Regions from separate parts of the Exiguobacterium sp. Helios genome, predicted to be linked through region 1. Evidence: riboswitches for the same ligand, from Rfam matches in the RefSeq annotation. Region 1 holds a riboswitch; each other region holds the start of a gene.
The links. A riboswitch is a leader RNA that binds a small molecule or an ion and turns the genes downstream of it on or off. The one in region 1 is predicted to bind lysine.
Positions count from the first base shown of each region.

Region 2: linked by a shared signal. The riboswitch ahead of HNY42_RS02490 (amino acid permease) and the one ahead of HNY42_RS03930 (aspartate kinase) in region 1 are both predicted to bind lysine.
Region 3: linked by a shared signal. The riboswitch ahead of HNY42_RS00930 (Na+/H+ antiporter NhaC family protein) and the one ahead of HNY42_RS03930 (aspartate kinase) in region 1 are both predicted to bind lysine.

Region 1 covers NZ_CP053557.1:757,607-761,893, reverse strand. The annotation lists gene dapA (4-hydroxy-tetrahydrodipicolinate synthase) at 1-378, opposite strand, end outside; gene HNY42_RS03935 (aspartate-semialdehyde dehydrogenase) at 398-1,390, opposite strand; gene HNY42_RS03930 (aspartate kinase) at 1,403-2,602, opposite strand; lysine riboswitch at 2,716-2,893, opposite strand; gene argH (argininosuccinate lyase) at 2,964-4,287, opposite strand, start outside.
Region 2 covers NZ_CP053557.1:451,211-455,497, forward strand. The annotation lists gene HNY42_RS02480 (GGDEF domain-containing protein) at 1-972, opposite strand, end outside; gene HNY42_RS02485 (MarR family winged helix-turn-helix transcriptional regulator) at 1,162-1,611, opposite strand; lysine riboswitch at 1,786-1,970, shown strand; gene HNY42_RS02490 (amino acid permease) at 2,105-3,583, shown strand; gene HNY42_RS02495 (hypothetical protein) at 3,712-3,894, shown strand; gene msrA (peptide-methionine (S)-S-oxide reductase MsrA) at 3,964-4,287, shown strand, end outside.
Region 3 covers NZ_CP053557.1:171,103-175,389, reverse strand. The annotation lists gene htpG (molecular chaperone HtpG) at 1-237, shown strand, start outside; gene HNY42_RS00930 (Na+/H+ antiporter NhaC family protein) at 319-1,902, opposite strand; lysine riboswitch at 2,008-2,183, opposite strand; gene HNY42_RS00920 (uracil-DNA glycosylase family protein) at 2,252-2,992, opposite strand; gene HNY42_RS00915 (heme oxygenase) at 3,140-3,472, opposite strand; gene HNY42_RS00910 (methyltransferase) at 3,558-4,190, shown strand; gene HNY42_RS00905 (ABC transporter ATP-binding protein) at 4,230-4,287, shown strand, end outside.

The DNA.
Region 1 (4,287 bases):
AACTGCATCCGCAACCGCCGTGAAGTGGGCGACGAGTCCTGCTTGTGATGTCTTATTGTAGTAAGGTGTGACAAGCATTGCCGCATCAGCACCAAGTCGGGCTGCCGTCTGTGTTTTTTCAATCGTCTGTGCCGTATTGTTCGTTCCGGTCCCGGCAATGACCGGTACACGTCCGGCTGTCACACGGACTGCCGTTTCCAGTAATGTTTCAAACTCTTCATTCGTCAACGTTGACCCTTCTCCGGTCGTCCCTCCGACGACTAACGCTTGAATATTCGCTGCGAGTTGTTGTTCGATCAGTTGTTCAAATACCGCTAAATCCAGCTCACCGGTTGATGTAAATGGTGTAGCCAGTGCTGTTCCTGCTCCTTTAAACATATCGATTCCTCCCCGTTTTTTAAGAATGGATTGAACTTTCAAGTGCTTGACGCGCTACCTGGACAGCGTTCGAAGCGGCCCCTTTACGGATGTTATCGGCGACACACCAGATGTGGAATGTATTGGCAAGACTTTTATCCTGACGAATCCGTCCGACATAGACGTCATCTGTTCCGCTTGCATCAAGCGGCATCGGATATTGGTTTTGACTGACATCATCGACGAGAATGACGCCTGGTGCTTCCGCTAATGAGGCACGGATGGCGGCAACGCTTGTCTCCTGCTCGAATGTCACGTTGATGGCGACAGAATGCGAATTCGTGACCGGAACCCGGACACATGTCGCACTGACCGGTAACTCCGGTAGCTGGAAGATTTTTCGTGTTTCGTCAATCATTTTCTGTTCTTCTTTCGTGTAACCGTCTGGTAAGAACACATCGATATGCGGCAGAATGTTATCGTGAATCGGATGCGGATAATTGACCGGTTCTTCGCCGCGGCTGCCGCGGGCTAAATCCTCGATTCCTTTTTGACCGGAACCGGACACGGCTTGATACGTCGTATAGTTAACACGTTTCAAACCAAATTGTTGAAGCGGCGCCAGGGCGACGACCGATTGAATCGTCGAACAGTTCGGGTTGGCAATCAAACGGTCATTTGGTCCGATTGCTTGCGGATTCACTTCCGGTACGACAAGCGGGATATCGGCCTGCATCCGGAAGGCGCTTGAATTGTCGACGACCAGTGTGCCTGCTGCAGCCAGTAACGGTGCATACTGCTCACTGATGGTGCCGCCTGCTGCAAACAGCGCCACATCGATGCCGTCTTCCGTAATCTGCTCCGATAATGCTTGAATCGTGACGTCCTGTCCTTTGAACTGGACGGTTTTCCCGGCAGAACGGGCTGAAGCGTACGCTGAAATCTGACGAACCGGAAAGTCGAGTTCCGCCAGGACTTGTAACATTTTTTGACCAACGGCGCCGGTTGCGCCAATGACTGCGACATGATACATATGATTTCCTCCTTACAGGTCGAATGCTTGAGCAATTGCTGCGACGGTCCGTTCGATGTCAGCTTGGGCAATCGTATATGAGATGCTGATCTCTGATGTTGTAACCTGATAAAACGTGATGTTTTCGGCCCGGAAAATCGCAAATAATTTCGAAGCGACGCCGGTTGCGTCCCGCATGCCGATTCCGACGACCGATAATTTGGCATGTTGGTTATGACGATCGACTTTGACGGTCGGGAAACGATTGATGATATCCTGCAAGGCCTCTTCCAAAAACTCTTCTTCGTCTAACGGACAAGAGAAGGAAAGGAAGATGTCACTGTCAAACGTCGTCTGACTGATCATATCAATGTTGACGTGGCGACCTGACAACAGTTCAAAGATATCCGCGACCGCTGAATTCGTCTGTGGAACGTGTTTGATTGATACCGTCAGGACGTTTTTCGTCACACTGACACTCGTTACTGCTTTCTGTTCCATCGTTTCCGTTGCCTCCATAATCCAAGTCCCTCTTTTCGATTCTAGTGTTTTTCCGACGAAGATGTGGACGCCGTATTTTTTACCGAGTTCGACACTGCGCATCTCCATGACTTTTGAGCCAAGAGCACTCATTTCCATCATCTCATCGTATGAAATGTGCGGAATCGGCTGCGCTGCAGCATGAATCCGTGGATCTGCCGTATAGACACCGTCAACATCCGTATAGATCTCACAACGTTTATCAAGGACGGCTGCTAAGGCAACGGCTGTCGTATCTGATCCGCCGCGTCCGAGTGTCGTGACATCCCCCAGTTCATTGACCCCTTGGAAACCGGCGACGATGATCACATCGTAGGTTTCAAGTTTTTTCCGGAGCAGTTCACCGTCGATTTGTTTGATTTTACTTTTCGTATGCAGCCCCATCGTACTGATGCCGGCTTGGGCTCCCGTTTGCGACAAGGCTTTTGTCCCGAGTGAATTCAGCGCGATGCTGAGTAACGAAATCGTCTGTTCTTCTCCGATTGCAAGCAGACGATCCAGTTCGCGCCGTTCCGGCCGGTCGGTAATCGCTTGTGCTTGGGCAATCAATGAATCCGTCATTTTCCCCATCGCTGATACGACGACGACTAATTTCTCCCCTTGATCCGTCCGATTCTTCAAATAATTCGCAATTGACTGAATCTGTTCGACAGTCGCAACCGAACTACCACCAAATTTAAGTACAGTTGTCACAATCCTATCTCCTTTTGTCCCGAAACAGAAAAAAACGACGGGCCGGTAGGAGCGTTCCTACGGCCCGTCGTTATCACGATCGGACAAACGATGACAGTGTCATTCGTTCTTTTACGTAAGATAGCGCTCCGAAACGTGGGTTTCGGCAGTACAACGGATCTTAACCGTTGTACCAGCAATCAGGAAAAAGCATTTTCCTGTTCACTTCGGCGGATTTCCCCTTTCACATCACTTGGCATGCTTGCCTTTGTAAGTGTTGCTACTGATGTCATCCGCGCCTCTATCTGTCGGTTGTTAGTTACAGTTATAGCAAACATTTTTTGTTAAATCCAGTGATTTGCCAAACTTTTTTTGAATTTTATCATTTTTCAAGGTACTTCTTCGCTAATGTGAGTTGTTCCCGGACGGCTGTAAAACCGGTCCCGCCGTAACTTCCCCGTCGTGCGACGGCTTGAACCGGATCGAGCAACGGATATACATCTTCCGCAATGACCGGATGGAACGTCTGATACGTCGACAGCGTCAAATCTTTTAAGAAACATCCGCTCTGCACACAATGTAGGACGGCTTTCCCAACGATTTCATGCGCTTCCCGGAACGGAATCCCTTTTGTGACCAGATAATCTGCCAGTTCCGTTGCATTCGAGAAGTCTTGCATCGTCGCCTTCTTGAGCGCTTCTGTCTTAAACGTAGCGGATTCGATCATGCCTGTAAAAATTTGAACGGATTGTAACACCGTATCAGCGGTATCAAAGACACCCTCTTTATCTTCTTGCATATCTTTATTGTAAGCGAGCGGAAGAGCCTTCATCGTCGTCAGGAAGCCCATCAGGTTACCATAGACACGTCCTGTTTTACCGCGAATCAGTTCTGCGAAATCCGGATTTTTTTTCTGTGGCATCATACTCGATCCCGTTGAAAACGCGTCGGATAATTCGATGAATGAAAACTCCTGTGAAGCCCAGATGATGATTTCTTCGCAAAAGCGTGACAAGTGCATCATCACTGTTGAGGCGATACCGAGATACTCGATGACGAAGTCCCGGTCCGAGACCGCATCCAGACTATTCGGATAGACCTGTTCAAAACCAAGCAGCTCGGCTGACTTGAACCGGTCAATCGGGAAAGTCGTTCCCGCCAGTGCCCCTGCACCGAGCGGCGACATCCGGATCCGCTTTAAGTTATCCGTCAACCGATCGGCATCCCGTTCAAACATCCAAAAGTAAGCGAGCAAGTGATGTGCCAGTGAAATCGGCTGTGCCCGCTGCAGATGGGTGTAACCCGGCATGACCGTCTCGACATGTTGCTCCGCTTGTTCCGTAATGACGGATTGCAGATTACGGATGCTGGTCAGGAGTTCGAGAACATGTTGTTCCATCCAGAGATGCAAATCAGTCGCGACCTGATCGTTTCGACTGCGCGCCGTGTGCAGCTTCCCGGCAACGGGACCAATCTGTTCCGTCAGCAACCGTTCAAGATTCATGTGGATATCTTCGTCAACCGTCGTGTAGACGTGCTGATCGAGTGTCGTTTGTAACTGTTTCAGCCCGGCTTCGATTTGTTGCCACTCGGTTTTCTCAAGAATCCCTTGTTCATACAACATCTGTGCATGCGCAAGACTCCCTTGCAAATCAACGGCGGCTAATTTCTGATCAAATGAAATCGATGCGCCGAAGGCTTCCGCT
Region 2 (4,287 bases), 310 kb from region 1:
GCTGGAATGTGCAATACCCAGCGAAATCGTAATCTGTAAGTCAGGGACCGCCGTCGTCGGGAACAGATTTCGTGCGACCGTCGTCCGGGCAAGCTCAGCAATGTTTTTCGCATCGACGAGTGATGTATTCGGGAGAATGATTAAAAATTCTTCGCCCCCGTAACGCCCGACTAAATCATCCGGCCGTGCCAGTGATGCTAATGTCGTACCGAGTTGCCGTAAAACATCGTCTCCGGCATCATGACCGTACGTATCGTTGACGTGCTTAAAGAAATCAATATCAATCAAGACAAGCGAATACCCGTCTTCTGCTGAACCGACAAGGGACAAGGAATCATCCAGCCGGCGCCGGTTAGCGAGGCCCGTCAAGGCATCCGTCATGGCGAGCTTTTGTTGATACTGGATGTTTTCAAAGTGGCGTCGCAACTCTGTCAACAGGTGATAGGTCACAAAACCGGCAATCAGGTTAAAAAATATGTAAGCCAGTGATATTTCGATGAAGGTCGTCCAACTGCTCGTCAATAGATAGATAGCCGGCAACGAATAGAGAATACCGATCCCGATCATCAGTTCGAAGTTCCAGAAGGTCATCCGGATGTAGCGCCGGACGATGGCAATCGTCAGGATGAACAGTGCGATGACGATTGTTGACAGGATGGCAGCATCGATTTGTTCGACAGGCGTCAGGGCAAAACGTGTTGCGATAATCATGGTGCCGGTGACGAGTGCACTAGGTAAGCCGCCGAACATCATGGCAATGACGATGGGGACAATTCGTAAATCAATCCGGGCGACATCGATCTGGATGCTGTTGAACATCAAGAGTACAGAAATCAATCCGGCGATGAAGCCTAACACGAGTCGGATGTTCAGATTCGTGTTCGGTGTAATCCGCGGGTGATTTCGAAAAGGTAGAAACAAAAGAGTGATCGTTGTAAACAGTAGACAAAAATTGATGATGAAATTATTCATGATGGACAACAAATCCTCCCAGCTCCTCGTAAACGCATTTCCAATAAGATAGTTCTAGTATACCCATTTTAATAACGGCAAGAAATGGAAAAATGTTTAGGGAAACATGGCAAGTCGAAAAAAAAGACAAAGTACACAGTCAAGTGAACTTTGTCAGCGAAAAAAATAAATATTTTTTTAAAACAATTTTTAGGAAGAAACAGCCTCTTCATCCATCGTTAAAAGGATCTTATCGAAGACTTGGACCATCGCATGAAGCTCTTCTTCGGTGAGTGTACCAAAACGGTCTTGGAGATATTTCCGGCGGACGATTTCAAGTTCGTGGAAAGCGGCTTCACCTTCGGCCGTCAATGCTAAAACAATCGATCTTCTGTCGTCCGTCGAACGCGTCCGCGTGACGAATCCGGCTTTATACAGACGATCAGTCAAAGCCGTTACCTGACTTGTCGCAAGCTCAAACTGTTCTGCGAGTAGAGTCGGACGTTGGGGACCATTTTCGGACAGGCTGCGCAAAATGAAAAATTCACTCCGCGTCGCGGTTCCTTCAAACAGTCGGTTGAGTTCGCGGCGTAATGTCCGGAGAATGACCCGCATTTGTTCCTCTAATCGATAGGTCAGTTGATCACGTTCTTGTGGCATTCAAGCAACATCCTTTCTCTCGGTTAACTTCTATAATTTAGTGTACTAAAAATTACGGAATTTTACCACGGATAGCGGGAATTTCAAAAAAAGAATTGACAATTTGAAGACGTTTTGTGTAACATGACGAAGTAATAACGAAATTATAACTAACTTAATTAGTTCTCACTCAACCAGTGGGATGGAGGTTGCAGTTCTTATAAGTACAGTCACAGATGTCGTCAAGCGGCAGATGAGGTGACTGAAAAGGAAGAATTGCCGAAATCAATCATCGCTTTGAAGATGATCGATTGGGATTAGATCGAACAGGTCTAATACTGTCACAGGTCAGATCTGACTTGTGGGGAGCTATCTTTCACGACGGTAGAATGGGGCGCATCCTTTTTACTATGTTGCGTTCTCATCTTCCTTCTGGAAGGTGAGGGCGCTTTTTGTTTTTTTTCGATTCAAAAAGTGTCCTCTCAAAAATTTAAAAAAGAGAGAAGCGAATAAGATGAATACTTTACAACCCCAAAGAAAACTCGATTCAACTGAAGAAGGATTAAAACGCGGTCTGCAAGCCCGTCACATGTCGATGATTGCGATTGGCGGAGCCATCGGAACCGGTTTATTCATTGCCTCCGGTGCGTCCGTTGCAGCTGCCGGTCCGGGCGGTGCCCTGTTATCGTATGCGGTCGTCGGATTGATGGTGTACTTTTTAATGACGAGCCTTGGTGAGATGGCCGCTTACATGCCGGTCGCCGGTTCCTTCTCGACCTACGGTGCGAAGTTCGTTGATCCATCGTTTGGTTTTGCACTCGGTTGGAACTACTGGTACAACTGGGCAGTCACGATTGCCGTTGAACTCGTTGCGGCCCAAATCGTCATGACATACTGGTTCCCGGATGTTCCAGGTTTTTATTTCAGTGCCATCTTCTTGTTACTGATGATTGGTTTAAATTACTTCTCCGTTAAAGGATTCGGTGAAGCCGAATACTGGTTCGCGATGATCAAGGTCGTCACAGTCATCATCTTCTTGATTGTCGGAGTCGCGATGATTTTTGGTGTCTTCACATCAGAAGCGCCGGTCGGCTTTAAAAACTTTGCATTAGGTGATGCACCGTTCGTCGGAGGCATTCCAGCCGTTATCGGTATCATCTTGGTCGCCGGTTTCAGCTTCCAGGGAACCGAACTTGTCGGAATCGCGGCAGGCGAATCCGAAGATCCGGAAAAAAACGTCCCGAAAGCTGTTAAACAAGTCTTTTGGCGGATTCTTCTCTTTTATGTATTTGCGATTTTTGTCATCGGCATGTTGATTCCGTATACAAGTCCGAACCTGGTTTCAAACGATATTACCGATGTAGCAGTCAGTCCGTTCACACTTGTTTTTGAAAAAGCCGGTCTCGCGTTCTCGGCAGCATTGATGAACGCCGTCATCCTGACGTCTGTTTTATCAGCCGGGAACTCCGGGATGTACGCATCGACACGGATGCTGTACACATTGGCACGCCAAGGTGACGCGCCGAAAATGTTCGCACAAGTCTCGAAAAACGGTGTTCCCCGTAATGCCTTGCTCGCAACTGGGGCAATCGGCGCACTTTGCTTCCTGACATCGATGTTTGGCGGACAGGTCTACCTCTGGTTGTTGAATGCTTCCGGGATGACCGGTTTCATAGCATGGCTCGGTATCGCGATCAGCCATTACCGTTTCCGTAAAGGATTCCTTGCACAAGGTCATTCACTCAGTGACTTGCCGTACGTTGCACCCGCTTTCCCGTTTGGACCGCTCTTTGCCTTCGGACTTTGTTTCCTTGTCATCGTCGGTCAAAACTATGCCGCATTCCTCGCGGATCAAATTGATTGGGTTGGAATCGCCGCGACATATGTCGGTATTCCGTTATTCCTTGCTTTCTGGTTAGGTCATAAATTTAAAAACCGGACATCGGTCGTTCCTTATTCAGAAATGGAATTCCCGAAACATCCGCGTTCGTAAGGTAAAAGTCGATTCCGTTTCAAACGGAGTCGGCTTTTTTTGATGGATGTTGAAAAAGAAATAATCTAGAAAAGCATATCAAACAGTAAAAAATCGTATAAGATAAAAGAAAAATGGAGGCGACCTCAGTGAACTATTGGTATCACTTTAAACGGGCATTCATCCCGATTGCGATTTTGCTTGTGACGTTAGCCATCTATCAGATGCTGTACCGTATGAATAACATATGGTATTCACTCGGTGGATTGATTTTAGTGTTTGCGGCGATTTATTTTGTCATGCGCCGTCTAAAAGCGAATCCTGAAGAGTGACTGAGCAAGATAGTAGGGTACTGGCGTGGAACGCGTTAAAATAGACCTATACAGAGGAGGGGAAGCTAGATGGCAAAAGCAATATTCGCAGGTGGCTGTTTTTGGTGCATGGTCAAGCCATTTCATAAATATGATGGCGTCGAACAAGTCATTTCCGGTTATACAGGTGGTCATACAGAAAACCCGACTTATAAAGAGGTCTGTTCTGAAACGACAGGACATTTAGAAGCGGTGGAAGTGACGTATGATCCGTCTGTCATTTCATACGATGAGTTACTTGAAATTTTTTGGCGGCAAATCGATCCGACGGACGGCGGCGGACAGTTCAATGACCGTGGTCAATCGTACGAACCGGCAATTTTTTATGTCGATGAAGAACAAAAGCAAGCCGCA
Region 3 (4,287 bases), 590 kb from region 1:
GAGATGGAGAAAATCCTCAAAGCGATGCCGAACAACCAGGACGTCGCCGCCGTCAAAATCCTGGAATTAAATACATCACATGATGTGTTCCGGGCGATTGAATCAGCGTACGTTGAAGACCGTCCGAAATTTGAGCGGTACACGAAGTTGATGTATCAACAAGCATTATTGATGGAGGGACTACCAATCGAAGATCCGGTCGCGTTTGCGAACGAAGTCTGCGCATTAATGGTCTGAAATTAAAAAAAATCGTATAAAGAAAGCCGGACCCGATGAATTCATCAGGTCCGGCTTTTTGGATGGTGTGTTTACTGCATCTTACTCCGAACGTAGCTGCGACGGGACTTCGCCGCGTCGTGACAGGACGTTCAGCATGACGAGGAAAATCACGAAGGCGATCAGGGCACCGATGAAGCCGAATAGGGACGAACCGGTGACACCGAGTACGAGATATCCGACAGCCGACGTCACTGCACCAATCAAGGCATATGGCAACTGGGTCGTGACGTGATCAATATGATGCGAACCGGCACCGGTCGAACTGAGAATCGTCGTATCGGAAATCGGTGAACAATGGTCCCCGAAGACAGATCCGGCAAGAACAGCAGCAAGTGTTGGTAACAACAGACTTGGATCAACCGCCATGATCAAATCGGCTCCGATCGGTAACATGATTCCGAACGTCCCCCAACTCGTTCCGGTCGAGAATGCCATGATACTGGCAATCAAGAATAGAAGGAACGGCAGATAAGAAGCGGGAATCGATTTGCTGATGAAACTTGCGAGATAATCCCCGGTCTTCATGTCACCGATGACCGCGATGATCGTCCAGGCAAACAACAGAATAACGACAGCGGGCCACATCGATTTCATGCCCGCCCAGATACTGATGCGGTAATCACGTGCCGGAATTTTCCGACCGATCATCATCAGGAACGCAACGACTAAACTGATGATGACACCAGAAACAAGTGAGCGCGTCACGTCTGTTGCTTCAAAGGCGCCGATTAACGAAAAAGGCCGATCGTCAGCCGCAAGTGCCTGGGCACCTGTCCAAAGAAGGGCTGTGATGGTCGCAATGACTAACACGACGATTGGAACAACCAAGTCACGGACTTTACCGCCATCGTGTTCCTTGACTTCTTCTGCCATCCCCATTGGTGTCCCTTTGTTGGCGTCAAACAATTCACCTTGTAAGGCCCGCAACTCGTGCGTCCGCATCGGTCCAACGGCAATTCCCGTATAGGCGATGTAGAGTGTCAGTAACAAAGCGAAGATGGCGTAGAAGTTTAACGGCACAATCATCAGGAACGCACTGAACGCCGAGTAATCAGTGATTGAATGGGTCGTCAAGATTCCTGCGATAATCGAGATGATGAAGGCACCCCAGCTCGATAATGGACTGATGACACAGACCGGTGCAGCGGTGGAATCGATGATATACGCCAGTTTGGCGCGCGAGACACCGCGACGATCCGTTAACGGACGACTGACATTTCCGACGGCCAGACTGTTAAAGTAATCATCGATGAAAATCAAAATACCTAATCCGAAAGCGGCAAGCCTTGCACCACGTGCCGTCTTGACATGTGTCGTCGCCCATTCGCCGAAAGCACGGGCACCGCCGGATGTTTGTATCAGTGTAGACAAGACACCGAGTAACAGTAAGAAAACGAGTAATAAGACATTCCATTCATTTAACGCACCGTCTGCCCAAAACAGACTGAAGATGTTTTTTCCGAGATAAACAACGGTATCCACCGGATTGAAGCTGTGAAGCAGTAAGGCACCAATCAAAATGCCGACACCAAGTGAAATGACGACTTTTCGTGTGACAATTGCTAAAACGATGGCAACGATTGCCGGGACAAGCGCAACGATAGAATCTGAATAGTTGACCATTGTTGTGGTTCCTCCTCCTTTTTTAGAAGATGAGACCCGTTGCACAGAAAAAAGCAAGGGCACCGGCAACAAAGCCGACACCCTTGCTGGATGCGTCTTTCTTAGCCGAATTGGAGCGCTCCATACAACATGCGTATGGCAATCGAACGGGTCTTTCCCGATTCGACCAGCATGGTCACGTCTGACACGTGACGATACTTCGGCGGCATCACCTTTCTTTGATCGTCTTCGTTGTCATCCTCAGACCAAATACTCATCAACACCGCGCCTCTACCTCATCGATAGAATAGTCATATTCTTTTTATAGGAAAATCTTATCCTATTTCTTTTAAAAAATTAAGGCTGTTTGTTAAGTATCGAAGTAGGAAGTTAACTGCTTCATCAAATAGTCTTTATTTTCTTCAAACTGTCGCTTCCGGTGTCCATTTGCACCAGAAGGATGCGGGAAACCAAATAATACAGTATGTTTTTTAATTCGTCCCTGATGAAGCAATGTCCGGACAGTTGACTCGACGACACGTCCGAACGGGACCAAAATGACAGGGGCGGGTAACTGATTCAATTCCGCTGCGAAGTGCTCATACGCGTAATGTTGCAGCAACGGTGTTCGGTCAATCTTTGGTTGATGTCCCGTATAATTTTTGTCCCGGTAAAAAACAGGATGTCTCAGAATCGAAGTCGTGTGCAACAGATTCTGATTTGCATGAAATAAGGTGGCTGTTGAAGGAATATTCAGCAGACGATTTAATTCGAGTTCATCTAACATTATTGTCAAATTACGCCGCATGGGACCGGCGAAACTGGCACTGTATTTGACGATTTTCGATGCTTCTTCGATTGTTGCACCATGGTGGAAGGCATCAGCCGCTTCTTCATAAGCAATGCGCATTTGTTCAAATCCTGGTGTGATGCCAATGAAGACTATTTTGGCAGAGCGATTGATATATTCTCCGATTGGTGAGTAGTAAACGGATAATTCCTGTTCCTGTTGTAATAGGAAACCGTCTGTGAACAAGTCCTGGCGCGTCAAGGACCGATCAATCGGTAAGGCGCGGATGGCCTGTTCAAAAATCGATAATGAATTCAGCATGATAAGTCCTCTCTCTTTCTGTATTGGACCTATGATAACAAATAATGGTATTACATACAATTTAAACCCATATCAATATAGTGAGGGGTCTCTTAAGAATAAAAAAACCTTGCGACCAAATTGGAGGCAAGGCGGTTCTGACATGAATTATAAAGAAGTTCGTTCTTTGACAGAAGCCACTTCATACGTGATGATTTCACTTCCAAGCATTGGAGATTCTTCTTGTTTGCCGTCTGACGGTGCCGGACGCTTATGTGACTCTTTAAAATCATCACTGTTCCGCCATACTTCAAAATCCTTCATGTCTTCCCAGTACATGTTGACGTTCATTTCATCGTGTTCTTCGAGACCTTGTGTCAGTAAAACTTCGACACGAACAAATCCCTTCATCGAGTCAAGACCACTCGGACGGGTAAAGCGTGGTGCGAGTGCTGCTGCCATTCCTTTTTTGACTTTAATCCGATTCGTAACAACGATCATTGGATAGTCCCCCTTATAGAATGAAATGCTTACATCCATAGTATAGTACGATGAAACCAACAATGCTTGAAAGAAGGAATCAAATATGAATGAAAAAGAGTACGAAGAACGGCTACGCATCGAGACGATTGATATTCAGCATCTTTATAATGCATTCAGCCATTATAACCGGTACGAACCGACGCCTTATGCAGCGCTGGAGGAATTATGTGCCGTCTATCCCTTCGATTATACGGATACGGTCATTGATTTCGGCTGCGGAAAAGGACGGTTGAACTTTTATCTGCATGATCGGTTTGATTGTTCCGTCATCGGTGTTGAGATGAATGGACAATTTTATGAAGATGCCCTTATGAATCAAGCAACTTACATGAAAAAGATGAAGCGACGTCAAGGCAGCATCCGTTTTGAACATACGTATGCGGAAGCTTATCCGATTCCGGATGATGTCACGAAATGTTACTTTTTTAATCCGTTTTCCGTCCAAATTTTCATGAAGGTTGTCGATCAAATCTTAGCATCCGTTGAACGGCGTCCGCGTCCGCTCGATTTGATTTTGTATTACCCGGCAGACGAATACCGGTATTATTTAGAGCATCAGACGATTTTCGAACAGGTGGAAGAAGTCCGTCTGAAAGAACTTTTCCAAAAAAATCACGACGAACGATTCGTGATTTATCGGGTGGATTTGTCCCAAGAAGTACCAAAACGGGTATAAGGTACTAACGGCAATCACCAGAAAAGTGAGGCGATTCGGATGATTCATTTGCAACACGTGACGAAAGAATTTGCGCCGAAACGAGGTTTATTTGATG